DNA from 4 places in the Bradyrhizobium sp. USDA3516 genome. Region 4 is predicted to be linked to each of the others. Evidence: predicted binding sites of a transcription regulator. Region 4 holds the regulator's gene; each other region holds the start of a gene.

Region 1 (7,373 bases), on a different contig from region 4:
GATGCGCAGCGTGCCGTGGTTGGGAATGCCGACGACGTCGCCGGCGAAGGCTTCGTCCGCGACCGAGCGGTCCTGCGCGAAGAAGAATTGCGGGCTCGACAGCGGCATGCTCTTGCCGGTGCGCACGAGCTTGGCCTTCATGCCGCGGCTGAGCTTGCCCGAGCAGAGGCGCGCGAACGCGATGCGGTCGCGGTGGTTGGGATCCATGTTGGCCTGGATCTTGAACACGAAGGCGCTCATCCTGGGATCGGTGGCCTCGACCTTGCGCTGGTCGCTGTCCTGCGCGCGCGGCTCGGGCGCGAACTTGCCGAGGCCCTCCAGGAGGTCGCCGACGCCGAAATTGCGCAGCGCGCTGCCGAAATAGACCGGCGTCAGATGTCCCTCGCGGAACGCGTCCAGCTCGAACGGCTTCGACGCCTCGGTGACGAGCTCGAGCTCGTCCTTCACGGTGGAGACGTCGAGATTGGCGTTGAGCTTGGCCAATTCCTCGATCGCGATCTGCTGCGCCGCGCCGGTCTTGGCGCCGCCGCCTTCGAGCAGGCGCACGCCGCCATTGACGACGTCATAGGTGCCGAGGAAGTCGCGGCCGCGGCCGACCGGCCAGGTCATCGGCGTGGTGTCGAGCGCCAGCGTCTTCTCGATCTCGTCGAGCAGCTCGAACACGTCGCGGCTCTCGCGGTCCATCTTGTTGATGAAGGTGATGATCGGGATGTCGCGCAGACGGCAAACCTCGAACAGCTTGCGGGTGCGCGCCTCGATGCCCTTGGCCGCGTCGATCACCATCACGGCGGAATCGACCGCCGTCAGCGTGCGATAGGTATCTTCGGAAAAGTCCTCGTGGCCCGGCGTGTCCAGCAGATTGAAGACGAGGCCTTCGAACTCGAAGGTCATCACCGAGGTCACCACCGAGATGCCGCGCTCGCGCTCGATCTTCATCCAGTCAGATCGGGTATTGCGCCGCTCGCCCTTGGCCTTGACCTGGCCGGCGAGGTTGATGGCGCCGCCGAACAGCAGCAGCTTTTCGGTCAGCGTGGTCTTGCCGGCGTCGGGATGGGAGATGATCGCAAAGGTCCGCCGCCGCGCCACCTCGGCGGCAAGCGGGGAACGGGCCGGCGATTCGGCTGTGGTGGTGGCGATGTCGGACATGGCGGGAGCGTGTGGCAGGGAAAACGGGCCTGATCAAGCCTCATTTGGTGATTGCGGATGCTTCCGGCCAGCCCCATATCGGCGCTTGGATATATCAGTCTTGGACATCAGACCTGGGTGAGGACGGCCTCCCCTGCCCATCAGCACCTCAGCCGCGGGGACGCCCCTGCCTTGAATGGAGGGTCGTCATGGCCTGGAGCATCCTGTTCGTCGCCGGTCTTCTCGAAATCACCTGGGCCATCGGCCTGAAATACACCGAGGGTTTCAGCAAGCTTGTTCCGTCGGCGGTCACCCTGGCGGCCATGGCGGGCAGCGTCATCCTGCTCGGATTTGCATTGAAATCATTGCCCGTCGGAACCGCCTATGCGGTCTGGACCGGCATCGGCGCGGTCGGCACCGCAACGCTCGGCATCATCCTGTTCGGCGAGCCGGCGACGGCCTTCCGCCTCGCCAGCATCGGCCTGATCGTCGCCGGCATCATCGGACTGAAGCTCGTCACCTGACGAGCTGGACCACCCACCAGGTCAGCGCGGCCACAATGGCCGAGGCCGGGATCGTGATCACCCAGGCATAGACGATCGAGCTGGCGACGTTCCAGCGCACGGCCGAGACGCGGCGGGCGGCGCCGACGCCGACGATGGCGCCGGTGATGGTGTGGGTGGTCGAGACGGGAACCCCGAGATAGGTCGCCATGAACAGGGTCACCGCGCCTCCCGTCTCGGCGCAAAAGCCCTGCATCGGGGTCAATTTCGTGATGCGCAGGCCCATGGTGCGGACGATGCGCCAGCCGCCCATCAGCGTGCCCAGCGCCATCGCCGCCTGGCAGGACAGCACCACCCAGAACGGAACCGAGAACTCGCTGCCGAGATGGCCCTGCGAATAGAGCAGCACCGCGATGATGCCCATGGTCTTCTGCGCGTCGTTGCCGCCATGGCCGAGCGAATAGAGCGAGGCGGAGGCGAATTGCAGGATGCGGAAGGCGCGGTCGACCGCGAACGGCGTCGAGCGCACCGAGGCCCAGGACACGATCGCAACCAGTGCCATTGCGAGCAGGAAGCCGACCAGCGGCGACAGCACGATCGCCAGCACGGTCTTCGACAACCCGCTCCACACCGCGGCCGAGATCCCTGCCTTGGCCAGGCCGCCGCCGACGAGCCCGCCGATCAGCGCATGCGAGGAGGACGACGGGATGCCGAGCGCCCAGGTCACGAGATTCCAGACGATGGCGCCAATGAGGGCTGCGAAGATCACCTGGGCGTCGACGACTGCGGGATCGATGATGCCGGTGCCGATGGTCTGGGCGACGTGCAGCCCGAACACCAGGAAGGCGATGAAATTGAAGAACGCGGCCCAGAACACCGCGAATTGCGGCCGCAGCACGCGGGTCGAGACGATGGTCGCGATCGAATTGGCGGCGTCGTGCAGGCCGTTCAGGAAATCGAACAGCAGCGCGACGGCGATCAAGCCGACCAGGACGGGAAGACCCAACGCGGCATCCACGGCGAGGTCCTACACTTGCTCGATAACGATGCTGTTGATTTCGTTCGCGACGTCATCGAAGCGGTCGGCCACCTTCTCGAGATGGTCGTAGATCTCGACCCCGACGATGAAATCCATCGCATTGCCGTCGCGATGCTTGAGGAACAGCTCCTTCAGGCCGATGTCGTGGAGATCGTCGACCCGCCCCTCGAGCTTGCCGAGCTCCTCCGTGATCGCGGTCAGCATGGCGACGTTCTTGCCGATCTCCTGCATCAGCGGCAGCGCACGGCCGACCAGATTGGCGCATTCGATCAAGAGGCCGCCGATCTCGCGCATCGGCGGCTCGAAACTGCGCACCTCAAACAGCATCACGGCCTTGGCCGTCTGCTGCATCTGGTCGATGGCATCGTCCAGCGACGTGATCAGGTTCTTGATGTCGCCGCGGTCGAACGGGGTGATGAAGGTGCGGCGTACCGCCGTCAGCACCTCACGGGTGATGTTGTCGGCGTCGTTCTCGAACTGGTTGACGCGCTGGCAATAGACCGGCGTCTCCTCACCCCCGTTGAGCATGCCCTGCAGCGCGACTGCGCCCTGGATCACGGTCTGGGCATGCCGGTCGAACAGGTCGAAGAACCGCTCTTCCCTGGGCAGGAACGCACGAAACCATCGCATCATGGGGTAGGCTACCGGTTGGAAATGGTCAGGCCCGTGAGGGCTGTCATAAACCTGTCATAAACCATTTTCGATCCGCACGCGTGTCGCCTCACGCCCGCGGAGCCGGGTCATCCACCGCTTTCATGCATCAATGAAATTGATGCAATATCAGTTACTTAGAGCGAGCGTCGGAAGTAATGCGCGATTTCGCCGACGACGCCGCGGCGGAAAGTGAGCACGCAGACCACGAAGATCGCGCCCTGGATCACCGTCACCCATTGGCCGAAGCCCGCCAGATATTGCTGCATGGCGATGATCACGAAGGCGCCGACCACGGGACCGAAAACGGTGCCGAGCCCGCCGACCAGCGTCATCAGCACGACCTCGCCCGACATCGTCCAGTGCACGTCGGTCAGCGAGGCGTTCTGCGCCACGAACACCTTCAGCGCACCGGCAAAGCCGGCCAGCGTGCCCGACAGCACGAAGGCCAGGAACTTGTACTGGTCGGTGCGGTAGCCGAGCGAGATCGCGCGCGGCTCGTTCTCGCGGATCGCCTTTAGGACTTCGCCGAACGGCGAGTTGATGATGCGGAAGATCAGGAGGAAGCCGGCGAGGAAGCCGACCAGCACGACATAGTACAGCACCGTCGGCTTGGACAGATCGAGCACGCCGAACATGCGTCCCTGCGGGATGCCCTGGATGCCGTCCTCACCATGGGTGAACGGGGCCTGGAGATAGATGAAGTACAGGAGCTGCGACAGCGCCAGCGTGATCATCGAGAAATAGATGCCCTGGCGGCGGATCGAGATGTAGCCGGTGACGATCGAGAGCACGAACGCCGCGGCGACGCCGACGAGAATGCCGAGCTCCGGCGGCAGCGCCCAGACCTTCAGCGCATGCGCGCTGCAATAGCCGGCCGTGCCCAGGAACATCGCGTGGCCGAACGACAGCAAGCCGCCATAGCCGACCAGCAGATTGAAGGCGCAGGCGAGCAGCGCAAAGCACAGCGCCTGCATCACGAAGAAGGGGTAGACGCCGGTGAACGGCACCGCTGCGAGCAGCAGCGCCATCACTGCGAACACGATCATCTCGTCGCGCATCGCGCGCGGCGTCACAGGAAGCGTGTCGTCCGTCAGGGTTGTCATCTTTAGGCCGCCCTTCCCGTCAATCCCGTCGGCTTCACCAGCAGCACCAGCACCATCAGCACGAACACGACGGTGTTGGAGGCCTCGGGGTAGAAATACTTGGTCAGGCCCTCGATCACGCCGAGCGCGAAGCCGGTGATTATGGAGCCCATGATCGAGCCCATGCCGCCGATCACCACCACCGCGAACACGACGATGATGAGGTCGGCGCCCATCAGCGGCCGCACCTGGTTGATCGGCGCCGAGAGCACGCCGGCGAGCGCGGCAAGGCCGACGCCGAGACCGTAAGTGAGCGTGATCATGCGCGGCACGTTGATGCCGAAGGCGCGCACCAGCGTCGGATTTTCGGTGGCGGCGCGCAGGTAGGCGCCGAGCTGCGTCTTCTCGATCAGGAACCAGGTCGCAAGGCACACCGCCAGCGAGAACACGACGACCCAGCCGCGGTAGATCGGCAGGAACATGAAGCCGAGATTCATGCCGCCCCTGAGCTGGTCGGGAATGGCGTAAGGCAGGCCCGAGGAGCCGAAATAGTTCTGGAACACGCCCTGCACGATCAGCGCGATGCCGAAGGTCAGGAGCAGGCCGTAGAGATGATCGAGCCCGGTCAGCCATTGCAGCATGGTCCGTTCCAGGATCATGCCGAAGATGCCGACGATGATCGGCGCCAGCAGCAGCGCCCACCAATAATTGATGCCGCCGAGGTTCAACAGGAAATAGGCGACGAAGGCGCCCATCATGTAGAGCGCGCCGTGGGCGAAATTGATGATGTTGAGCATGCCGAAGATGACGGCAAGCCCGAGACTGAGCAGCGCGTAGAACGAGCCGTTGATCAGTCCCACCAGTAGCTGAGCGTAGAGAGCCTGCATCGATCCCGCACCCGGTCCCTTCTATTCCTCAATAACAGGCCGGCGCCGCTGCGCGCCGGCCTGCATCGTTCACCGTTACTTCTTCACCAGCGGACAGGCGCTTTCCGACAGCGGCCGGAAGGCCTGGTCGCCGGGGGTCGTGCCGATCAGCTTGTAATAATCCCAGGGCGCCTTGGATTCCTCGGGCTTCTTGACCTCGAACAGATAGGCCGGATGCAGCTTGCGGCCGTCGGCACGGATCGTTCCCTTGCCGAACAGCGCATCGTCCGTCGGCATCTCCTTCATCTTGGCGACCACCTTGGCGCCGTCATGCGGGTTGCCGCCCATCGCCTCCAGCGCCTTGAAATAGTGCAGCAGGCCCGAATAGACGCCGGCCTGCACCATCGAAGGCATCGCCTTGTTCTTCATGCGCTCGGAGAAGCGCTTGGAGAACGCGCGGGTGCCGTCATTCAGGTCCCAGTAGAAGGTCTCGGTGAAGTTCAGGCCCTGCGCCACCTTCAGACCGAGCGAGTGCACGTCGGTGATGAAGAGCAGCAGGCCCGCAAGCCTCTGGCCGCCCGAGACGATGCCGAACTCGGCCGCCTGCTTGATGGTGTTGGTGGTGTCGCCGCCGGCATTCGCCATGCCGATGATCTTGGCTTTGGAGGCCTGCGCCTGAAGCAGGAACGACGAGAAATCTGCAGTATTCAGCGGATGCTTGACGTTGCCGATCACCTTGCCGCCCGACTTCACCACGACCGCGGCGGTGTCGCGCTCGAGGGCATGGCCGAAGGCGTAGTCCGCGGTGAGGAAATACCATGTGTCGCCGCCCGCCTTCACAAGCGCCTGCCCGGTGCTGTTGGCCAGCATATAGGTATCATAGACCCAGTGGACCGTGTTCGGCGAGCATTGCGCGTTGGTGAGATCCGACGTCGCCGCACCGGTGTTGATGAGGATCGAATTCTTCTCTTTGACGATATTGTTCACCGCCAGCGCAACGCCGGAGTTCAGGACATCCATGAAGATGTCGACCTTCTCGACGTCGATCCATTGCCGAGCAATCGTGGAGCCGATGTCGGGCTTGTTCTGATGGTCGGCGGAGATCAGATCGAGCTTCCAGCCCTTGGCGGCGAGCCCGGAATCCTCGATCGCCATCTGTGCGGCGACGGTCGAGCCGGCGCCACCGAGATCGGCATAGAGTCCCGAATTGTCGGTCAGCACGCCGATCTTGATGTTCTTGTCCTGCGCGACCGCGCCGCCTGCCGCGCCGAGCGCCAGGGCCGTCCCGAGCAACATTGCCGAAATGCCGTGCTTCATAATCCGACCTCCCAATATTCCTTTGATAGTTACTCTCGATCGTCCGGCCAGCTCGGCTACACGCCGAGATAGGTGTGGAGCTTGTCCATGTTGGCGGCAAGCTCCGAATTGGAGAACCCGTCAATGATCTTGCCGTGCTCGACCACGTAATAGCGGTCGGCGACGGTGGAAGCGAAGCGGAAGTTCTGCTCGACCAGGAGGATGGTGAAGCCCTCCTTCTTGAGCCGCGCAATGGTGTGGCCGATCTGCTGGATGATGACGGGGGCAAGGCCCTCGGTCGGCTCGTCCAGCATCAGGAAGCTCGCGCCTGTGCGCAGGATGCGCGCGATCGCGAGCATCTGCTGCTCGCCGCCCGACAGCTTGGTGCCCTGGCTGTTCAGCCGCTCCTTCAGGTTCGGGAACAGCTCGAAGATCTGTTCGAGCGGCAAACCGCCTTCGCGGACCACCGGCGGCAGCATGAGATTCTCGCGGACGTCGAGGCTGGAGAATATGCCCCGCTCTTCCGGGCAGAAGGCGACGCCCATGCGCGCGATCTTGTCGGAGGTCGCGCGGATGATCTCCTGGTTGTTGAACTTCACCGAGCCGGTGCGCTTGCCGATGATGCCCATGATCGACTTCAGCGTCGTCGTCTTGCCGGCGCCGTTGCGCCCGAGCAGGGTGACGACCTCGCCCGCGTTCACGTCGAAGTTGATCCCGTGCAGGATGTGAGACTCGCCGTACCAGGCTTCCAGGTTGCGGACTTGCAGGATGTTCCCGCCGGTCGCAGCCTTGGCTGGGGCCTCGGCGA
Region 2 (7,373 bases), 810 kb from region 4:
CGCCGCGATCACCGCCCGGGCCGGCGCCGAACACCGGCTTCGGCTTCATCGGCAGCAGGCCTTCGCGCTGCAGCTTCTTGCGGGCCAGCTTGCGCGCACGGCGCACGGCTTCGGCCTTTTCGCGGGCCTTCTTCTCGGAGGGCTTCTCGTAGTGACCGCGGAGCTTCATCTCGCGGAAAATTCCCTCGCGCTGCATCTTCTTCTTCAGCGCCTTGAGGGCTTGATCAACATTGTTATCGCGAACGAGAACCTGCACGCGGCATCCTCTTCAGGTGGATCGGATTTGAATTCTGGTAAGTCAAAGGGGATGGCGAAACGCGCAAGCCCTTAACCTTGAGCGCGCGGATGTATCAGACAAAACCGCAGATGTCCACCGGCCAAGCGGGTTTTCGGGCCAAGTTCGGCCATTAAATGCGGCGAAAATACCTCCATGCGGCCCCGATTTGGGCGGTTTGGCGCCGCGGACGGGGCCGCGCCGGAGCTTTGTTCCGGAATCTTTGCAATGAGGGGACCACAATGGACGTCAAAAAATACGCGGCGGAAGCCATCGGCACCTTCTGGCTCACATTCGCGGGCTGCGGAAGCGCGGTGATCGCCGCCGGCTTCCCGCAGGTCGGGATCGGGCTGGTCGGCGTGTCCCTGGCCTTTGGATTGAGCGTCGTCACCATGGCCTACGCGATCGGCCACATCTCCGGCTGCCATCTCAACCCGGCCGTCACGGTCGGTCTTGCCGCCGGTGGCCGTTTTCCGGCGGGGCAGATTCTGCCTTACGTCGTCGCCCAGGTGGCGGGCGCGATCATTGCCGCCTGGCTGCTCTATGTCATTGCGAGCGGGGCACCCGGCTTCGACGTCAGCAAGGGCTTTGCCTCCAACGGCTATGATGCGCATTCGCCCGGCCAGTACAGCATGATCGTGTGCTTCCTCACCGAGGTGGTGATGACCATGATGTTCCTGTTCATCATCATGGGGGCGACCCATGGCCGCGCGCCGGCGGGTTTCGCACCGCTGGCGATCGGGCTCGCGCTGGTGATGATCCATCTCGTCAGCATTCCCGTCACCAACACCTCGGTGAACCCGGCCCGCAGCACCGGCCCGGCGCTGTTCGTCGGCGGCTGGGCGCTGTCGCAGCTCTGGCTGTTCTGGGTCGCGCCGCTGATCGGCGGTGCGCTCGGCGGGGTGATCTATCGCTGGCTCAGCGAGGAGCCGACCGGCGTCGTCGCCGGCGCAAAGACGGCGTAGTCACAATCACCCGGCGGGATTGCAGCCTTTGCTGCGATCCCGTCACTTGTCCCGGGGCGGCCTGACTTCCGTCACGTGGCCCATCTTGCGGCCGGGGCGCGGCGCGCCCTTGCCGTAGATGTGCACGGTCGCGCCCGGCACGCTCATCCACTTTTCATAATCGTTGATCTCGTCGCCGATCAGGTTGGTCAAGGTGACGATTTCGCCGTGGCGCACCGGCTTGCCGAGCGGCCAGCCGGCGATGGCGCGGATGTGCTGCTCGAACTGCGAGACGGAGGCGCCGTCGAGCGTCCAGTGCCCGGAATTGTGCACGCGCGGCGCGATCTCGTTGACCAGCACCTTCGGTCCGGTGCCGTTGCTCAGCACGAACATTTCGACCGCGAGCACGCCGACATAGTCGAGCGCGCTTGCGATTTTGCTCGCGATGCTGCGCGCCTCCTCGGCGAGCGAGTCAGGGATCGGCGCGGGCGCACGCGATATCTTCAGGATGTGGTCGCGGTGCTCGTTCTCGGTGACGTCGAAGCACTCGACCTCGCCCGTGGCCGCGCGTGCGGCGATCACGGAGATCTCGCGCTCATAGGGCACGAAAGCCTCCAGGATCGCCGATTTGGTGGCGAGGCTGGTCCACACCTTCGCGACGTCGTCGCCCTCGCGGATGATGGCCTGGCCCTTGCCGTCATAGCCGAAGCGGCGGGTTTTCAGCACCGCCGGAAGGCCGATCCTGGTGATCGCCTCGCGCAGCGAGGAGACGGAGGTGACGTCGGCATAGGCGGCAACGCCGATCCCGAGCTTCGTCACGAAATCCTTCTCGGCGAGCCGGTCCTGGGTGGTCTCGAGGATCTTGCGGTTGGGCAGCACCGGGCGGCGCGCGTCCAACACCAGCGCCGCTGCCGCCGGGACGTTCTCGAATTCGTAGGTGATGACGTCGACATCGTGGGCGAACAATTCGAGCGCCTCGACGTCGGCATATTCGGCGCAGGTCGCGTTCAGCACGACGTCGAAAGCGGGCGAATCCGGATCTGGCGAGAACACCTGGCAGCGCAGGCCGAGCCGCGCCGCGGCCATGGCCAGCATCCGGCCCAATTGTCCCCCGCCGAGGATTCCGATGGTGTCACCGGGCTTCAGCTTCACACGCCTTGTGTCCGTCACGCCTTGTCCTCCGGCCGCTCGGCGACCGCTTCGGTCTGGGCCTTGCGCCAGGCGGCGAGGCGATCCGACAGGGCCGGGTCGGACAATGCCAGCACGGCGGCTGCCAGCAGCGCGGCATTGATCGCGCCGGCCTTGCCGATGGCGAGGGTGCCGACCGGGATGCCCGCGGGCATCTGGACGATCGAATAGAGCGAATCGACGCCCTTGAGCGTCTTGGATTCGACGGGAACGCCGAAGACGGGGAGTTCCGTCAGGGCCGCCGCCATGCCGGGCAGATGGGCCGCGCCGCCGGCGCCGGCGATGATGACCTTGTGGCCTGCGGCCTTGGCGGCCTTGGCGAATGCGAATAGCCGGTCGGGCGTGCGGTGGGCCGAGACGATGCGGCTGTCTGAGGCAATGCCGAGCGCGTCAAGCGTGTCGGCGGCGTGCCGCATCGTGTCCCAGTCCGACTGGCTTCCCATGATGATGGCGATCGGCGCGGTCATGACGTCAATTGTGCCCAGAAAAACAGAGAGATAGGCCAGATTAACGATTCCGGCCGGCGGCTCGCAAGGCGGTGGCAAGGAGAAGGGAATCCACTATCCTGTCTTGGTGAATCCCCGCAAGCCTTCATTGAGCAGGATGCCCATGAAGAAACCAAAAAGGGCGGGCCCTGCGAAGGCCGGAAAGGGCCGGAACATGAGAGCCGGCCGATCCAATGCCGTTTCGAGCGCGGCCAAACCGGCCTTGCGCAGCGCGCCGGCTGCCGATGACAGCAAGGCGATCATCCGCGGCCTCAGGAGCAAGCTCAAGGCAGCCCTGCTGCGGATCGCGGAGCTCGAGGCGGCCGCCGACACCGATTTTCTGCTCGAGATCCCCAACCGGCGCGGTTTCGAGCGCGAGCTCGCGCGCGCCATCGCCTATATGAAGCGCTACCGCGCCAGCGGGGCGCTGATCGTGCTCGACGTCGATCGGTTGAAGCCGATCAACGATTCCTTCGGTCATGCCGCCGGCGATGAGGTGCTCAAGGCCATCGTCGCCACGTTGATGCGACAGGTCCGCGCCTCCGACGTGATCGGCCGCCTCGGCGGCGACGAGTTCGCGCTGCTGCTCTGGAATCTCAGTGAGACCGATGCCAAGGCGAAAGCCGCGGCCTTGGAGCAGGCGATCGACGAATTGTCATTCGTTTTTCGCGGCCAGCACGTGACCGCGGGCGCCTCGGCCGGCGTCGCGCTGCTCGGTCCGCAATCCGCTGCAGGCCGCGCCTTGGAGGAGGCGGATTCCGCCATGTATGTGCGCAAGGCGAGCCGCCGGCACGAGCCGCGGATCAGGCTGGTCGGCGGCGAGCGCTAGTCTGGCGAGCGCTACTAGAGGGTGGCGAGATCTTCCGGCACGTTGCCGAACTTGCGCAGCAGCGTCGCGTCGCCGAATTCGCCGGTCATGGGGTCGCCGGTGCGGCTGAACGCGACCGCGCCGATATGTCCGGCGCCGCGCGCCAGCATCTCTGCGCGTCGCAGCGCCGCCGTCGAGGACTGACATTCCTCTGCCGCGCCTGCCACGGGTGATCCGTCGTCATCGATCAAGAAGGGCATTGCAACGTAATAGGTCACATCCGACATGGCGTTGCTCCAATGCTGATATCAGGCGGCGCTGCTCTTGCTCCGCATCTGGCTGCGCGAGGTCTCCGGAATGCAGCCGGCGGAAATCGCCGCCTGCAATTCCTCCAGCTCGGCTTCCAGATATTCGTTGGCCATGATCAGCGCCTTGATGGTGCTGCGCAGATTGCCGTCGCACATCGCGATCGCCTGATCGCAGGCCTGTTCATAATGGCTGTTGTCGAGAAGGGCGGTTGCCGACATCTGCGTTGTCTCCTCGTGGCTCGTGCTCGGGCGTTCTCAGAGGTGTGGGGGCGTGCGGGAATGTTCCTCTTTTGTTCTAGTCGAGTCAAGCGGATTCATCCGGCGGGCGCCGGCACATATTCAGGCGATGATGTCGGGGGTAATCTGGTCTTCGATGAACGCGATGCGGTCGCGCAACAACAGCTTGCGCTTCTTTAGCCGCTGTAACCGCAACAGGTCGGGGGCGGGCGATTGATGCAAGGCATCGATCGCCGCATCGAGATCTCGGTGTTCCTGCTGCAACCGGGTGAGCTCGGCTTCGAGCTCACGCTCATCTTCATTGGTCATGTCTGCGGTGGCCGAAAACCGATAGGCGTGAGATCTGGGCTGTGGATGCCCTGTGGAAATTATCGTCCTTGCGCCGCGTGATCGCAAGCGATCTGCGCTCCCTCGTCGCCGATCTCCCGCAACATATTTTCTGCAAGGAGCTGCGGCGGTGCGCCGGCGCATTGATATCATGGATTTTTCCGGCGTGGTTCCTTAGTCACGCTTCGTTACATATGAATTTTCAAAAATGACGCTGCGACGACGGATACCCCATCGACAGGACGAATCGGTGATGTAGACTTGGTCGTCCGGATCGAATCCTAAAGGTTCAACCCTACCGAGGAGGTTTCGAATGACAATTCAGGCACATCTCGTTGAATTGGAACGGAAGCACAAACTTCTCGAAAACGAATTGCACGAAGCTCTCGTGCACCTTTCAACAGACGACCTGCAAATTGTTGAGTTGAAGCGCCGGAAGTTGATGGTCAAGGACCAGATCGAGCGTCTGAAGCACTCTGGCGACACGCTCCACTAGTAACCCCCGTGACAGTGTAGAGTTGATCACATCCTTCACGCGGGGATGAGAGCATTCGCGCTCATCCCTGCTGCAAGGTGTGCACCGTGCAACACGTTTGCGCGGCGCTTACTCTTGCTTGGACCGGTGGTTCTCGACGCGCACACTTATCCGCTTCTCGAAACGCTCTCGATGTCTGCGAGCTCGGCGACGTGATCGGCGATCGCGAGCGAGGACGTCAGTCCCGGCGATTCGATGCCGAACAGATTGATCAGGCCTGGAACGCCGTGATCGCCCGGGCCCTGCATCAAGAAATCCTGCGTGGCCACGGCCGGCGGCACGATCTTCGGGCGGATGCCGGAATAGCTCGGCATCAGCGCGCCGTCGGGCAGCGTCGGCCAGTATTTGCGGATCGCGGGATAGAAGCGCTCGGCGCGTGAAGGATCGACCTCGTAGTCGATCGTCTCGATCCATTCGACGTCAGGCCCGAAGCGCGCCTGTCCTGCCATGTCCAGCGTCAAGTGCACCCCGAGGCCGCCGGGCTCTGGCACCGGATAGATCAGGCGCGAGAACGGCGCCTTGGCGTTGCAGCTGAAGTAGTTTCCCTTGGCGAGATAGGCCGGCGGAATCCGGTCCAGCGGCATGCCGTCGATGCTGCGCGCCACATGAGTTGCCGACAGCCCAGCGGCGTTGACGAGGAGGCTGCATTGCAGCGTCATCGGTGCCTCGCCGCCGGCATCGATCTCGATGAAGCCCGCCACCGCCTTGGCGCGGATCAGCGGGGTGTGAAACGCGAAAGCCGCGCCGGCGTCCTCGGCTTCGCCGCGCAGCGAGAGCATGTAGGCGTGGCTGTCGATGATGCCCGTCGACGGGGACAGCAGCGCGGCGTCGCAGGCGAGCGCCGGCTCCAGCGCGCGTGCGGCCTCGCCCGAGAGCAGCTGCATGTCGAGCACGCCGTTGGCCTCGGCATGCGCCTTGATCGATTGCAGCTTCTCGGTCTCCTTCGGGCTGGTCGCGACGATCAGCTTGCCGCAATTCTTGTGCGGAATGCCGCGCTCGGCGCAGTAGCGGTAGAGCGCGTGCTTGCCGGCCACGCACATGCGCGCCATCCAGCTCCCGGCCCGGTAGTAGATGCCGGCATGGATCACCTCGCTGTTGCGCGAGGAGGTGACGGTGCCGATCGCCTCGGCTTCCTCGAGCACGATCACCTCGCGCCCCGCCTGGGCGAGCTTCCGGGCCACCGCGAGCCCGACCACGCCGGCTCCGATGACGACGCAATCGACCCTATCCATGGTTGAGCGGGATGCCGGTTGGGAGCACCGGTGGCGCATGGCCCGGGAGCGGCGGCGCAGGTGGGGCTTCCGTTAAGAAGGCGTTTATCATGTCAGGGCAATTGCCGTATTTCACTTCACATTATTCTGTTGTGCGCACAGGCGTTTACCCGATCCAAACCCGCGAGGCCAGACAATCCGACGTTGAAATCTCGGGTGGCTGATGGCTGAGAAGAACTGGCACGTGGGCGGCACGCTTTCGATTGCTGTGCAGGCCCTGCTATGCCTGGCCGGCACGGGCGCGCCCGCGCGCGCCTTTGCGGCATCGGACAGCCTTGCCGTTCCGGGCGATCTCACCAGGCTTGATCCCGGCGTGATCTGGGAAACCCTGATCGCTGGCATCGTGGTCTGCTCGTTCCTCGCCGCGATCGGGCTGTGGATCCATTCCTCACTGCGCCGGTCCAGGCGTTTGCAGCTGCGGCGCAACGCCTTCATCTCTTCCGCCATGAACAATCTCAACCAGGGCGTGGTGATGACGGATGCACAGCGCCGCGTCATCTTCTGCAACGACCGCTATCTCGAGATCTATGGCCTGACGCGATCCGACCTCCGACCCAACATGACCGGCTACGACATCCTGAGGCTGCGCCGCGAACGCGGAGTGCTCGGCGTCACCGATGACGAATTCTACCAGAAGGCGGCAAGCGCCAATGGCCTGATCACGGAGCTGCCCGACGGCCGGGCCATCCTGGTGAAATATTTCGTGCTGCCGAACGGCGGCTCGGTGGCGACTCATCTCGACGTCACCGAGCAGCGCAGGCTGTCGCAACAGCTCGCCTCCACCAAGCAATTCCTGGAGACGGTGCTGGACAACGTACCGGCGTGTGTCGCCGCCAAGAACATCGAAGACGGCCGCTATATCTTCGCGAATACGGCCTATGAGCGCTTCTGGGGCTTCTCGCGGGATCACGTCGTCGGCAAGAATGCACGCGAGCTGTTCGTGCCCGTCTCGGCCGCCAGCATCGAGGCGACCGATCGTGCCGCGCTCGATTCGCC
Region 3 (7,373 bases), on a different contig from region 4:
TGTCGCGGAGATCGAGCGCATCGATTACCCGGCAGACGTCGGCGGCGTAATCGAGGAAGTGATAGGCGCCGGGCTTGTGGCTTGCGCCATGACCGCGGCGGTCGAGAGCATAGACGGTGTAGGTCGATGCAAGCTCGCGCGCGACCTCGTCCCAGACGGCGGCGACGAAGCCCGTGCCGTGGACGAGCAGGGCTGGTGGCCTGCCGCTGTCGCCCCATTGCAGCATGGCGATCTCTGCGCCGGCGGGGCCGATTGAGAAACGGTGCGGATTGATCATGAGCGATGGCTACTTCGCATCCTCCAAGATCATCGTCGCACCCTTCTCCGCGATCATCGCGGTCGGCGTGTTGGTGTTGCCCGAGGTGATCGTCGGCATGATCGAGGCATCGACGATGCGCAGATTGCCGAGGCCGTAGAACCGCAGGCGTTCGTCCACCACGGCCATCGGATCGTTCGCCGTGCCCATCTTCGCGGTGCCGACCGGATGGAAGATGGTGGTGCCGATGTCGCCGGCGGCCTTCGCCAGAGAAGCGTCGTCGTCGCCGACCGTCGGCCCCGGCAAATATTCGCTGGGCCGATATTTGGCCAGTGCCTTCTGCTGCATCAGGCGGCGCGTGGTGCGAATGGCGTCCGCGGCGACCTGGCGGTCATCGTCGGTCGACAGGTAGTTCGGCGCAATGACCGGCTTCTCCTCGGGGCTCGCCGAACGAAGCCGCACGTTGCCGCGCGAGGTCGGCTGCAGATTGCAGGCGCTGACGGTGATTGCGGGAAAGCGATGCAGGGGATCGCCGAACTTGTCGAGCGACAGCGGCTGCACGTGGAACTGGATGTTGGCGCGGGCGCGCGTCGCATCGGAGCGCGTGAAAATGCCGAGCTGCGACGGTGCCATGGTCAGCGGACCGCGGCGGCGGAAGGCGTAGTCGAGCCCCATCAGGCCGCGGCGCAACAGATTGTAATAGGTCTCGTTCAGCGTGCGCACGCCCTCGACCTTGTAGATTGCGCGCTGTTGCAGGTGGTCCTGCAGATTGCGCCCGACGCCGGGCTTGTCCATGACGATGTCGATGCCGAGCGGGGACAGCCAGTCGGCCGGTCCAATGCCGGAGCGATGCAGCACCTGCACCGAGCCGATGGAGCCTGCCGAGAGGATCACCTCGCGCTTCGCCCGCGCCTCGACGATCTCGCCGTTCCGGATGAAGCGCACGCCGACGGCGCGGCCCCGCTCGATGATGAGGCGGTCGACCAGCACGTGCTTCTCGAGCCGCAGATTGGGGCGCCTCAAGGCCGGCTTGAGGAAGCCGCGCGCCGACGACCAGCGCCGGCCGCGCTTCTGGTTGACGTGGAAATAGCTGGTGCCTTCGTTGTCGCCGGTGTTGAAATCCGGGATGCGCTTGATGCCCATCTCCTCGGCGGCGTCGCCGACCGCGTCGAGGATGTCCCACGCGAGCCGTGGCGCCTCGATGCGCCAGCCGCCGCCGGCGCCGTGATGTTCGCTCGCGCCGAGAAAGTGGTCTTCCAGCCGCTTGAACAGCGGTAGCACGTCGTCGTAGCCCCAGCCGGTCATGCCGAGCTGGCGCCAATGATCGTAGTCGGCGGCCTGTCCGCGCATCGAGATCATGGCGTTGATCGCCGAGCAGCCGCCGATCACCTTGCCGCGGGGGTAGGCCAGCGAACGGCCGTTCAGGCCGGGCTCGGCCTCGGTCTTGAACATCCAGTCCGAACGCGGATTGCCGATCGCGAAGAGATAGCCGACCGGGATATGGAACCAGATCCAGTTGTCGTCGCCACCCGCTTCAAGGATGAGAACGCGGTTGCCCGGGGCGGCCGACAGCCGGTTGGCGACGATGCAGCCCGCGGTGCCGGCTCCGACGACAATGTAGTCAAACTCACCTTCAAGTCGCCTCGGCATTCTGCTTCCACCCGGATGGTCTCTTTGCTTTCCGTTAATAGGCAGACGCAGCCGACCGGGACAAGCCCGGCCATGCCGGGTGAACAGGGCTAGGCCCCGATTGCCGGCGGTTGGGTGGACCGACGCTTGCATGGTAGACAGACCTTGCATTTCCAACAGCTCGAGACCTTCCATGCCCATCGTGAACCGCGTCGCCGACCTTCAACCCGATATCCAGGCCTGGCGGCGGGACATCCATCAGCATCCCGAGCTGCTGTACGATGTCCACCGCACCGCAGCATTCGTTGCGGACCGGTTGCGCGAGTTCGGCTGCGACGAAGTCGTGACCGGTCTCGGCCAGACCGGCGTCGTCGGCGTGATCAAGGGCAACAAGCCCGCCGGCGAAGGGCTCAAGGTGATCGGCATGCGTGCCGACATGGACGCGCTGCCGGTCGAGGAGCAGACCAATCTGCCTTACGCCTCCAAGATCCCCGGCAAGATGCACGCCTGCGGCCATGACGGCCATACCGCGATGCTGCTCGGGGCGGCCCGCTACCTCGCCGAGACGCGTAATTTCGCCGGCGATGCCGTGGTGATCTTCCAGCCCGCCGAGGAGGGCGGCGCCGGCGGCGCGGCCATGGTCAAGGACGGCCTGATGGAACGCTTCGGCATCGAGCAGGTCTACGGCATGCACAACGGCCCGGGCATCCCGGTCGGCTCGTTCGCGATCCGGCCGGGCCCCATCATGGCGGCGACCGACGAGGTCGACATCATGATCGAGGGCGTCGGCGGCCATGCCGCGCGGCCGCACAAATGCGTCGATTCCGTGCTGGTCGGCGCGCAGGTGATCACGGCCCTGCAGTCGATCGTCTCGCGCAGCGTCGATCCCCTGGAATCGGCGGTCGTATCGATTTGCGAATTCCACGCCGGCAACGCCCGCAACGTCATCCCGCAGACCGCGACGCTGAGAGGCACCATCCGCACGCTGTCGCCTGACGTGCGCAAGCTGGTCGAGAAGCGCGTGCATGAGGTCGTGGCGGGCGTGGCGCAGATCACCGGCGCCAAGATCGACTTGCACTACAAGCGCAATTATCCGGTCGTGAACAATCATGCGGCGGAGACCGAAGTGGCACGGCGCATCGCCACGCAGGTTGCGGGCGAGGCCCATGTCCACGACATGGCGCCGCTGATGGGCGGCGAGGATTTCGCCTACATGCTCGAAGCGCGGCCCGGCGCCTTCATCTTCTGCGGCAACGGCGACAGCGCCGGCCTGCATCACCCCGCCTACAATTTCAACGACGAGGCGATCGTCTACGGCACGTCCTATTGGGTGAAGCTGGTCGAGGAGCAGCTCGCGGCGTCGTAAGGGCGGTGCTTCACTTACCTCGCCCCGCTTGCGGGGAGAGGTCGGAATGCGCGCGTCGCGCGGATTCCGGGTGAGGGGACTCTCGGCGAGTGCCCCTCTCACCGTGATCGCCGAAGCAGCCCCTCACCCTAACCCTCTCAGCGCGAGCGAAGCTGGTCGCGGCCCCGTAAGAACGGGAGGGGGAGAAAGCAGCACCTTCAGAACATCTGCGAGAAGATCACGTAGAGCGTGGCCGACAGCATGATTGCGCAGGGCAGCGTCAGCACCCAGGCCATCAGCAGGTTGCGGATCGTCGACCATTGCAGACCCGAACCGTTCGCCGCCATGGTGCCGGCGACGCCAGACGACAGCACATGCGTGGTTGAGACCGGCAGGCCGAACACGTCGGCGGCGCCGATCGTGCCGGCGGCGACGAGCTCCGCGGACGCCCCTTGCGCGTAGGTGAGATGGCTCTTGCCGATCTTCTCGCCGACCGTGATGACGATGCGCCTCCAGCCGATCATGGTGCCGAGGCCGAGTGCGATCGCGACCGCGATCTTCACCCAGTTGGGGATGAACTTGGTGGCGGCGTCGAGCGATCCCTTGTAGGCGTTCAGGACTGCGATCTCCTCTTTGTTGAGATCGTTCTCCTTATCCTTCATCAGGAAGCGGATCGCTTCCGAGGTCATGTACATGTCGTTGCGGGTGTTGCCGACGGCTTCCGCAGGCAGCTTGTTCAGCGTGCCGTATTTGGCGACCTGATCACCGACCTCCTTCACCAGCACGGCGAGCGAGGGATAGGTGCCCTCGTTGATGTGGCGCAGCGTGATGTACTGCGTCACGGCGGGGCGGGGATCGCCGATGATGCTGTGGCCGGCGCCCTTGGCCGAGATCACCTTGGCGGCGGCATCGGAGGTCTTCTGGAACTGGACGACCTGCGATTCCGGCAGCGCGCGGTTGAGCGCATAGGCCGTCGGCACGGTGCCGATCAGGATCAGCATGATCAGGCCCATGCCCTTCTGGCCGTCGTTCGAGCCGTGTGCGAAGCTGACGCCGGTGCAGGTCGCGATCAAGATGCCACGGATCCACAGCGGCGGCGGCTTGTTGCCTTCCGGCGCGGAATAGAGCGCCGGGTTGCGCACGATGAACTTGAGCAGGAGCAACAGCGTGGCGGCACAGATGAAGCCGAACAGGGGCGACAGCAGCAGCGCGTAGCCGATCTCGGTCGCCTTGGTCCAGTCCACGCCCGAGGTGCCGTCGCGGCCGCGCATGACGGCGTTGGCGACGCCGACGCCGATGATCGATCCGATCAGCGTGTGCGAGGAAGAGGCGGGCAGGCCGAAGAACCAGGTGCCGAGGTTCCACAGAATCGCGGCGATCAACAGCGCGAACACCATGGCGAAGCCGGCGCTGGAACCCACCTGGAGGATCAGTTCGACCGGCAGTAGCGAGACGATGCCGAAGGCGACCGCGCCGGAGGACAAGAGCACGCCGAGGAAGTTGAAGAAGCCCGACCACATCACCGCGACCTCGGCCGGCAGCGAATGGGTGTAGATCACCGTCGCCACCGCATTGGCGGTGTCATGGAAGCCGTTGACGAATTCGAAGCCGAGCGCGATCAGGAGCGCGATGAAGAGGAGGATGTAGGGCAGATAGGTCGTCACCCGCGCGCCGGTGGCATTGACGTCGACATAGATGCTGTAGGCGACGAACAGCAGGCCCCCGGCGAGCACGCCGAAGAACAGGATCATCGTCAGCGGGTTGAAGCCCTTGTCGAGATTCGGCCGTGAGGCCGGCTGGATCGGTGCGGGATCTGCTACTGCGCGGTCGAATGCAACGTCTGTCATGTCGGGACGCCCCTTAACTTTCGGTCGAGGGCATTGTCCGCGATGGATTTGAAGGCTGCATGACAACCAAGGCGCGAAAGCGCCTTGCCTGCCAGTATGTCGATGTCCTGCCAGTGCTCAGGCGGCCCGTGCGGCCTTCTTCTGCAGGCCGGCAGCGATCTTCAGATCATCGACAAAGCGTCGATACTCCAGCACCTTGGCTTCGGGATCCGGCAGCCGCAGCAGATAGGACGGATGCACCGTCACGAGCGCTTTGCGCCCGTCGGGAAGATCGATCAACCGGCCGCGGTTCTTGCCGATGGGAGTGATCTTGCCGAACACGCTTTGTGCGGCGGTGGCGCCCATCGCCACGATGAGTTCCGGCTGGATTGTCGAAACTTCCCGCTCATACCACTGCCGGCACGCCCGGATCTCGGGTGTGTTCGGCTTCTGGTGCAGGCGGATCTTTCCGCGCGGCACGAATTTGAAATGCTTCACCGCGTTGGTGACATAGACCTTCTTGCGGTCGACGCCGGCCTCCTCCAGCGCGCGATCGAGCATTTGCCCGGCCGGGCCGACGAAGGGATGGCCGGCGAGGTCTTCCTTGTCGCCGGGCTGCTCGCCGACCAGCATGATGTTGGCATTCTCAGGCCCTTCGCCGAACACGGTCTGTGTCGCGTCCTTGTAGAGATGGCAGGCGCGGCAATGCGCGGCCTCCTCGCGGAGCGCTTCGAGATCGTCGGCAGCTGGCTTGCGTTTCATCGGAGCCTCCGGCCGCTTCTGAGGCTTGTGCGGATCGGTTGCGGCATTGGCGATCATGGCGCCGGTCATGCGCTCGGCGTCCTCGATCAAGGGCTTAATGATCGAAGCCTCGGGCAGGTTCCTCCAATATTTCTTCGGCATCTCGGCCTGCATCGCCTTCACCTTGAGCCGGGCCGGATTGAAGATGCTGGCATAGTAGCGCCGCCAGGTTTCCTCCAGCCGGTCTTCGCCCGGCGCCTCGCTCTTGCTGACGCCCGGCGTGAAGGAGAGCGCATGGCCGTCCCAATGCGCGCAGAGGTCCGGCGTCAGGATCGACCAGGGCATGTCGGCGAAGCGCTTGGCGAAGAACGGCGCGGCGAGCTCGACGACGTGATGCTCCGGCTCGAACCAGGCGACGTAGTGCGCCTGGCGTTCCCGGCCGATCTCGCGGAAGCGCACGAAGGCATGCATCTTGTGCTCGTCGCGATAGACCGCTTTCGCCATGGCCGTGACAAGCGCGACATCGGGGTCGGTCGCAACCTCGAGGAGATCGTGATTGTCCTTCAGCCGGAACAGCAGGCGAAAGAGGATCGCAAAGCGTTCGTCATCGCGATGCAGGATCGCCGCCTTGGCGAGCTCGACGAATTTGCCTGGTACGTTGAAGGTACCGTCGTTCACCTCGAGGATCGGAGACGGCAAGGACGGTGCGAACAGCTCGGCTTCGCGGCCCTGTACGGTCCAGGTGACGTCGCCGGGCGGCACGTGATGGAGCACGAGGCTGCGCGCGGCCTTGCGCCAGCCGTCGAAGTCGGTTTCGGTGTCGAGCATGATGTACTGCATCAGAAGCCAAATCCCAGTTGCGTTGCCTTGGGCTTGAACCGTTCGATCAGCCCGGCTGCATCGAGACGATGCGGTGAGGGACGGTGATCGCTGAGGACGATGAACGGCAGCGCCTTGTTGCGGGGCACATGCAGCCGCGCGAGATCGGCGAGGCGGATCGTGGTGGTGCGCCGCGTCGCGAGGATGCGTTCGACCGTCCTGGTGCCGAAGCCCGGCACGCGCAAAAGCTCCTCGCGGCTGGCGCGGTTGACGTCGAGCGGGAAGCGGTCGCGGTGGCGCAGCGCCCAGGCCAGCTTGGGATCGATGTCGAGCGGCAGCATCGCACTGTCGTCGACGATCTCGCCGACGTCGAAGCCGTAGAACCGCATCAGCCAGTCGGCCTGGTAGAGCCGGTGCTCGCGCAGCAGCGGCGGCGCCCGCAGGGGCAGGGCGCGGCTGGCATCAGGGATCGGGCTGAACGCGGAGTAATAGACGCGCCGCAGGCGGTAGGCGCCGTAGAGATTGGCGCTGGTGTGGAGAATGGTGTGATCGGAGGCGCTATCTGCGCCGACGATCATCTGCGTGCTCTGGCCGGCCGGCGCAAAGCGCTGCGGCTTGGCCTTTGTTTGCGTTGTGCGGTTCTCCTCGGCCTCGTCCAGCTTGAGCCGCAGCCGGCCCATGGTGCGGCGGATCGCGCGCACGTCCTTCTCCGGCGCGAATTGCTGCAGACTGGTCTCCTCAGGCATCTCGATGTTGA
Region 4 (7,373 bases):
GTTCGGCATCTCCTTCCTGTGGACGCAGCGCTGGGCGCCCTCGGCCGATCCGCCGGTGCTCGGCGCGCTCGGGCCGATGTACGGCACGCTCGTCACCTCCTTCATCGCGATGCTGATCGCCATTCCCGTCGGCCTCGGCATTGCGATCTTCCTCACCGAGCTCTGCCCGCAATGGCTGCGCCGTCCGATCGGCATGGCGATCGAGCTGCTCGCCGGCATTCCCTCGATCATCTACGGCATGTGGGGCTTCTTCGTGCTTGGCCCGTTCCTGGCCAACACCTTCCAGCCCTTCATGATCAGGGTGTTCGACGGCGTCCCCGTGCTCGGCGCGATCTTCGCGGGCCCCCCGTCCTATCTCAGCCTGTTCAACGCCGCGCTGATTCTCGCCATCATGGTGCTGCCCTTCATCACCTCGATCTCGGTCGATGTGTTCAAGACGGTGCCGCCGGTGCTGAAGGAAGCCGCCTATGGCGTCGGCTGCACCACCTGGGAAGTCGTCCGCAGCGTCGTGATCCCCTACACCCGCGTCGGCATCATCGGCGGCGTCATGCTGGCGCTGGGCCGCGCGCTCGGCGAGACCATGGCGGTGACCTTCATCATCGGCAACTCGTTCCGGATCTCCTCGTCGATCTTCGCGCCGGGCACGACCATCTCGGCGGCGATCGCATCCGAGTTCGCCGAGAGCGACGGCCTGCACCAGTCCGGCCTGATCCTGCTCGGCCTCCTGCTGTTCGTGCTGACGTTCTTCGTGCTCGCGGCCGCGCGGCTGATGCTGATGCGTCTGGAAACCAAGGCGGGGAAGTGAAGCCATGAACCCGATCTATGCACGTCGCCGCCGCTGGGACATCGTCATCCGCGGCCTCTGCATCGCCGCCGCCGCCTTCGGCGTCACCTGGCTCGCGCTGATCCTGATCACGCTACTCTACAACGGCCTGGCCGGGCTCAACCTCCAGGTCTTCACAGCGGACACGCCGCCGCCTGGATCGACCGAGGGCGGCCTGCGCAACGCCATCGTCGGCTCGCTGATCATGACCGTGATCGGTGTCGGCATCGGCGCGCCGCTCGGCCTGTTCGCCGGCACCTATCTCGCCGAGTACGGCCGCAACGACAAGCTGACCTCGGTGATCCGCTTCATCAACGACATTCTCCTGTCGGCACCCTCGATCATCATCGGCCTGTTCATCTATGGCGCGGTGGTGGTGCCGATGCGCGGCTTCTCGGCGATTGCAGGCGCGCTGGCGCTTGCCGTCATCGTGATCCCGGTCGTCGTGCGCACCACGGAGGACATGCTGCTGCTGGTGCCGAATCCGCTGCGCGAAGCTGCCAGCGCGCTGGGTCTGCCGCGCTCGCTGGTGATCAGGCGAATCGCGTACCGTGCGGCGCGCGCCGGCCTCATCACCGGCGTGCTGCTCGCCACCGCCCGGGTCGCCGGCGAGACCGCGCCGCTGCTGTTCACCGCGCTGTCGAACCAGTTCTTCAGCCTGGGCCTGGACAAGACGATGGCCAACCTGCCGGTCACCATCAACAACTTCGTGCAGAGCCCCTACGCCTACTGGAAGCAACTCGCCTGGAGCGGCGCGCTGCTGATCACCCTGACCGTGCTTGCCCTGAATATTGGCGCGCGCATCCTTGGCGCCGAGAGGACTGCAAAATGAGTGAAATGTCTGTTTCCGTCAGCGCACCGACCGTTCATCCCGGCTCGCAACCCCTGCCCGAGGCGCCCGCCAAGGTCACGGCGCGCAACCTCAACTTCTACTACGGTGACCACCACGCGCTGAAGAACATCAACCTGACGCTCGGCACCAACCGCGTCACGGCGTTCATCGGCCCGTCCGGCTGCGGCAAGTCCACCCTGCTGCGCATCTTCAACCGGATGTACGACCTCTATCCGGGCCAGCGCGCAGACGGTCAGCTGTTGCTCGACCATACCAACATCCTCGACCCCAAGCTCGATCTCAACCTGCTCCGCGCCCGGGTCGGCATGGTGTTCCAGAAGCCGACGCCGTTCCCGATGACGATCTACGAGAACATCGCCTTCGGCATTCGTCTCTACGAGAAGATCTCCAAGTCCGAGATGGACGGCCGCGTCGAGAAGGCGCTGCGCGGCGGCGCGCTGTGGAACGAGGTCAAGGACAAGCTCAATGCCTCCGGCCTGTCGCTCTCCGGCGGCCAGCAGCAGCGCCTCTGCATCGCCCGCACCGTCGCGGTGCGGCCCGAGGTGATCCTGTTCGACGAGCCTTGCTCGGCGCTCGACCCGATCTCGACCGCCAAGGTCGAGGAGCTGATCCAGGAACTGTCCGAGAACTACACGATCGCGATCGTGACCCACAACATGCAGCAGGCGGCGCGCGTCTCCGACAAGACCGCCTTCATGTATCTCGGCGAGTTGATCGAGTTCGACGACACCAGCAAGATCTTCACGTCGCCGAGCGATCGGCGCACGCAGGATTACATCACCGGCCGGTTCGGCTGAGGAGACGGAACATGGGTTCTGAACATACCGTAAAGGCCTTCGACAGCGACCTTCAGGAGCTCACCCGCCTGGTCGCCGAGATGGGCGGCATCGCCGAGCGCATGATCGTCGATTCCGTCGACGCGCTGATCCGTCGCGACGTCGCGCTCGGCCAGCGCGTCGTCACCACCGACGGCGAGCTCGACGCGCTGCAGAAGCGCATCGAGGAGCGCGCCGTGCTCACCATCGCCCGCCGCCAGCCGATGGCCGTCGACCTGCGCGAGATCGTCGGCGCCATGCGCGTTGCGACCGATCTCGAGCGCATCGGCGATCTCGCCAAGAACATGGGCAAGCGCGTCGCGGCGCTGGAGACGGATTTCCATCCGCTCAAGCTGTTCCGCGGCCTGGAGCACATGACCGACCTCGTGCAGCAGCAGGTCAAGAGCGTGCTGGATGCCTACGCCGCGCACGACCTGCCGGCGGCGATGGCGGTGTGGAAGGGCGACGAGGAAGTCGACGCCATCTGCACCTCGCTGTTCCGCGAGCTCCTCACCTACATGATGGAGGATCCGCGCAACATCTCGTTCTGCATCCACCTGATGTTCTGTGCCAAGAACATCGAGCGGATCGGCGACCACGCCACCAACATCGCCGAGACCGTGTTCTACATGATCGAGGGCCAGGCGATCACCGACAAGCGGCCGAAGGGCGACATGACGACCTTCGCCACGACGGTGCCGAATACCTGACGACTTAAGGAGCTACGACCACATGGGCGCACGCATTATGGTGGTTGAGGACGAGGAAGCTCTCACCGAGCTTCTTCGCTACAACCTCGAAGGCGACGGCTATGACGTCGAGACGGTGATGCGCGGCGATGACGCCGACACCCGCCTCAAGGAGCACATTCCCGATCTGATCGTGCTCGACTGGATGCTGCCGGGCCTGTCGGGCATCGAGCTGTGCCGGCGGCTTCGGACCCGCCCCGAGACCAAGCAGCTGCCGATCATCATGCTCACCGCGCGCGGCGAGGAGAGCGAGAGGGTACGTGGGCTTGCCACCGGCGCGGATGATTACATCGTCAAGCCGTTCTCGGTGCCGGAGCTGCTCGCGCGTGTGAAGGGCCTGCTCAGGCGCGCGAGCCCCGAGCGCCTCGCCACCGTGCTCGCCTATGGCGACATCGAGCTCGACCGCGACAAGCGCCGCGTGGCGCGCTCGGGCCGGCCGATCGATCTCGGCCCGACGGAATATCGTCTGCTGGAGTTCTTCCTGGAGCATCCCGGCCGCGTATTCTCGCGTGAGCAGCTGCTCGACAGCGTCTGGGGCCGCGACATCTACATCGACGAGCGCACCGTCGACGTCCATATCGGCCGTTTGCGCAAGCTGCTCAATCTCGGCCGCGAGCAGGACCCGATCCGCACCGTGCGCGGCGCCGGCTACGCGCTGGACGATCGCTTCGCGAAGGCTGAGCAGACGTAAGATTTGGAGGCCGGGGGATTTGGCGGACTACCGCTACGATCCCGGCCGTCATCCCGTGGCGCGCGGAGCGCAAACCCGGGATCTCAGCGCGAGCGCTCGTCGCGATCGACCACAGCACCTCGTTTGGCGAAGACTCGGAGTGACCATCTCGCGCAACAATTGCGCCCTGTGGTAATGATCCCCGCGTGCGCGGGGATGACACCGAGTTGGTGGAGCCGTCAACGTGTGACGGCTGCGATCAGCTAGATCAACAAACTCACCGCGTGCCCGGCTTCGGGGCTGCGCGACGGCGGTCCGCTGCGGGCTGATAGGCCACGCGCGAATGCTGGGCGCAGTAGGGCAGGCCTGAGAGCGCCTTGCCGCCGCAGAAGAAGAAATCCGGGCTCGAGGGATCACCGACCGGCCAGTGGCAGGTCGCCTCGTTCAATTCCAGCAGCGACAGCCGCTGGCTCATCGGCACCACGTTGTCGTAGGTCACCGGCTCGGCTTCCAACTCGACCTCGAAGGCCTGCGCCAGCGCGGTGTTGCCGCGCGCGACGGGGCGGGTCACCCGCATCATGTGCTGTGCGGGCCGTGCCTTGCGCGGCCGCGGCGCTGCCGATGAAGGGCTCTTGGCGCGGCCGGACAGGCCGAGCCGGTGCACCTTGCCGATCACGGCATTGCGGGTCACATTGCCGAGCTCCGCTGCGATCTGGCTGGCCGAAAGTCCGGCCTCCCAGAGCTTCTTCAGCTGCTCGACGCGATCATCGGACCAGGTCAAAACCGTCATTGCACCCTTTCCCTCGCTGCGCGCCAGCCATCCTGGGGGCTTCGCAGCGAATGCTTAGCCTTGAAAAACCCGTGCCGTCAGAATCCCTTAAGGCTCGCCGGGCGCGCTCAAGACGCCCGAACGTTTACGCCGGTACATGAGGACTTCTGGGATCAGAACTGCTGCACGAGATGTCGTATCTGACAGCCCAAACGCTACAATATGGCGTGACTCCCGCGCAAGAGTCCGCCGACTCGCTTCCACATGTTCCGTGGTGAAAAACCCGCAAAATCGGCACCGCAAGACTACGGAATCAGTGTTTCGCGAGGCTTTCCGGGCGGCATTGACACCCGTCTTGCCAGGCATAAGATAGTGACACGTGCCGCCCTTAAAAGGCGGCACGTTTCGTTTTCCGGGGCCGGTCGATGGTGCGTTGCCCAATGCATGTCTCACACGGTCCGCAACATTTAAGTGACGTCATGACTAACAGCGCAGCGCCGCATTTGCTCCCCGTTTTCGCCAGGGCCGACCTCGGTTTCGAGCGCGGCGAAGGCTGCTGGCTGATCGCGACCAATGGCGAGCGCTATCTCGATTTCACCTCGGGCGTGGCGGTGAATGCGCTCGGCCACGCCCATCCCGCGCTCGTCAAGGCGTTGCAGGAGCAGGCGACCAAGCTCTGGCACATGTCGAACCTGTTCCAGAGCCCTGACGGCGAGAAGCTCGCGAGCCGCCTCTGCAACGAGAGCTTCGCGGACTTCGTGTTCTTCTGCAATTCCGGCGCCGAGGCGCTGGAGGGCGTGATCAAGCTGGTGCGCCACCATCATTTCTCGAAGGGGCATCCGGAACGTTACCGCATGATCACCTTCGAGGGTGCCTTCCATGGCCGCACGCTGGCGACGCTCGCCGCCACCGGGTCTGCGAAATATCTCGAGGGCTTCGGTCCGCCGATGGACGGCTTCGATCAGGTGCCGCATGGCGACCTCGATGCCGTGAAGAAAGCGATCGGCCCGCACACCGCCGGCATTCTCATCGAGCCGATCCAGGGCGAGGGTGGCGTTCGTGCCGCACCTCACGCCTTCTTGAGGGCGCTGCGCGAACTCTGCAACGAGCGCGGCCTGTTGCTCGCCTTCGACGAGGTGCAGACCGGCATGGGCCGCACCGGCGAGCTCTTTGCCTACAAGCGCACCGGCGTCACACCGGACGTGATGTCGCTCGCCAAGGCGCTCGGCGGCGGCTTCCCGATCGGCGCGGTGCTGGCGACCGCGGACGCGGCAGAAGGCATGGGCCCTGGCTCGCACGGCTCGACCTTCGGCGGCAATCCGCTCGCGATCTCGGCCGCCAACGCTGTGCTCGACGTCATGCTCAAGCCCGGCTTCTTCGACCACGTGCAGAAGATGTCGCTGCTGCTCAAGCAGAAGCTCGCCTCGGTAATCGATCGTCATCCCGATGTCGTCAGCGAGGTGCGCGGCGAGGGCCTCCTGATCGGCATCAAGGCCGTGGTGCCCTCGGGCGATCTCGTCGCGGCGCTGCGCGCCGAAAAGCTGCTCACCGTCGGGGCCGGCGACAATGTCGTGCGCTTCCTGCCGCCTTTGATCGTCACCGAAGCGGAGATCGAGGACAGCGTCGGCCGGTTAGAGCGCGCCTGCACTGCGATCTCCTCCAGCCAGACCAAGCGGGCGGCAAGCTGATGAGCACGACGCCCAACAAAGCTCCCAAGCATTTCCTGGACATCAACGAGCTGCCGCTGTCGGAGCTCAAGAGCATGCTCGCCGCCTCTTCCGCCATGAAGGCGAAGCAGAAGGCGCAGCAGCCGGTCAGGCCGCTCGAAGGCAAGACGCTGGCGATGATCTTCGAGCGTCCCTCGACCCGCACCCGCGTCTCGTTCGACGTCGGCATGCGCCAGCTCGGCGGCGAGGCGATCATGCTCACCGGCGCCGAGATGCAGCTCGGCCGCGGCGAGACCATCGCCGACACCGCGCGGGTGCTGTCGCGCTATGTCGATGCCATCATGATCCGCATCCTCAATCACGATGCGCTGCTGGAGCTCGCGGCCAACGCCACCGTGCCCGTCATCAACGGCCTGACGCGGCGTTCGCATCCCTGCCAGGTGATGGCCGACCTCATGACCTATGAGGAGCATCGCGGCCCGATCGAGGGCAAGACGGTGGCCTGGACCGGCGACGACAACAACGTGCTGGCGTCCTGGGCCCATGCCGCCGAGCGCTTCAAATTCCAGCTCAATGTCGCAACGCCGCCGGAGCTCGCACCGAAAAAGGCCATGCGCGACTGGATCAAGGCGACGGGCGCGCCGATCGTGCTCGGCACCGATCCTGAGGCCGCCGTGCGCGGCGCCGATTGCGTCGTCACCGACACCTGGGTGTCGATGGGCGACAAGGAGGGCGAGCACCGCCACAATGTGCTGAAGCCCTACCAGGTCAACGGCAAGCTGATGTCGCTGGCCAAGGCGGACGCATTGTTCATGCATTGCCTGCCGGCCCATCGCGGCGAGGAAGTCACCGATGAGGTGATCGACGGCCCGCAATCCGTCGTGTTCGACGAGGCCGAAAACCGCCTGCACGCGCAGAAGGGCATTTTGGCCTGGTGCTTCGACGCGGTGAAGTAGCCGCGCTGGCGGCCCGGCTGCCGCGTCAAAACGACTGTCGTCCCGGACAAGCGCGCCACAAGTGCGCGCCG

Evidence for each region. Region 4 encodes PhoB, which activates phosphate uptake and scavenging genes when phosphate is short. Its sites were predicted from a motif close to TGTCATNNANCTGTCAT; they were not measured.
Region 1: the regulator PhoB is predicted to act here: its motif matches at 3,342-3,358, upstream of AC24YW_RS02095 (DUF47 domain-containing protein).
Region 2: the regulator PhoB is predicted to act here: its motif matches at 4,780-4,796, upstream of AC24YW_RS06140 (YdcH family protein).
Region 3: the regulator PhoB is predicted to act here: its motif matches at 5,126-5,142, upstream of AC24YW_RS05380 (inorganic phosphate transporter).

The regions. Positions count from the first base shown of each region.
Region 1 covers NZ_JBYGYN010000001.1:387,947-395,319, forward strand. Annotated here, with positions in the region: gene AC24YW_RS02080 (peptide chain release factor 3) at 1-1,146, opposite strand, end outside; gene sugE (quaternary ammonium compound efflux SMR transporter SugE) at 1,335-1,649, shown strand; gene AC24YW_RS02090 (anion permease) at 1,642-2,646, opposite strand; gene AC24YW_RS02095 (DUF47 domain-containing protein) at 2,656-3,300, opposite strand; gene AC24YW_RS02100 (branched-chain amino acid ABC transporter permease) at 3,456-4,424, opposite strand; gene AC24YW_RS02105 (branched-chain amino acid ABC transporter permease) at 4,427-5,290, opposite strand; gene AC24YW_RS02110 (ABC transporter substrate-binding protein) at 5,366-6,586, opposite strand; gene AC24YW_RS02115 (ABC transporter ATP-binding protein) at 6,643-7,373, opposite strand, start outside.
Region 2 covers NZ_JBYGYN010000002.1:51,417-58,789, reverse strand. Annotated here, with positions in the region: gene rpsU (30S ribosomal protein S21) at 1-256, opposite strand, end outside; gene aqpZ (aquaporin Z) at 517-1,239, shown strand; gene AC24YW_RS06170 (5-(carboxyamino)imidazole ribonucleotide synthase) at 1,282-2,388, opposite strand; gene purE (5-(carboxyamino)imidazole ribonucleotide mutase) at 2,385-2,873, opposite strand; gene AC24YW_RS06160 (GGDEF domain-containing protein) at 3,016-3,720, shown strand; gene AC24YW_RS06155 (hypothetical protein) at 3,735-3,986, opposite strand; gene AC24YW_RS06150 (hypothetical protein) at 4,008-4,226, opposite strand; gene AC24YW_RS06145 (YdcH family protein) at 4,347-4,553, opposite strand; gene AC24YW_RS06140 (YdcH family protein) at 4,885-5,067, shown strand; gene AC24YW_RS06135 (NAD(P)/FAD-dependent oxidoreductase) at 5,214-6,338, opposite strand; gene AC24YW_RS06130 (sensor domain-containing protein) at 6,541-7,373, shown strand, end outside.
Region 3 covers NZ_JBYGYN010000001.1:1,122,507-1,129,879, reverse strand. Annotated here, with positions in the region: gene AC24YW_RS05395 (alpha/beta fold hydrolase) at 1-277, opposite strand, end outside; gene AC24YW_RS05390 (GMC family oxidoreductase) at 287-1,906, opposite strand; gene AC24YW_RS05385 (M20 aminoacylase family protein) at 2,079-3,251, shown strand; gene AC24YW_RS05380 (inorganic phosphate transporter) at 3,449-5,077, opposite strand; gene AC24YW_RS05375 (UdgX family uracil-DNA binding protein) at 5,195-6,637, opposite strand; gene AC24YW_RS05370 (putative DNA modification/repair radical SAM protein) at 6,637-7,373, opposite strand, start outside.
Region 4 covers NZ_JBYGYN010000002.1:857,254-864,626, reverse strand. Annotated here, with positions in the region: gene pstC (phosphate ABC transporter permease subunit PstC) at 1-805, shown strand, start outside; gene pstA (phosphate ABC transporter permease PstA) at 810-1,655, shown strand; gene pstB (phosphate ABC transporter ATP-binding protein PstB) at 1,652-2,473, shown strand; gene phoU (phosphate signaling complex protein PhoU) at 2,485-3,201, shown strand; gene phoB (phosphate regulon transcriptional regulator PhoB) at 3,224-3,931, shown strand; gene AC24YW_RS09930 (GcrA family cell cycle regulator) at 4,188-4,700, opposite strand; gene AC24YW_RS09925 (acetylornithine transaminase) at 5,159-6,367, shown strand; gene argF (ornithine carbamoyltransferase) at 6,367-7,302, shown strand.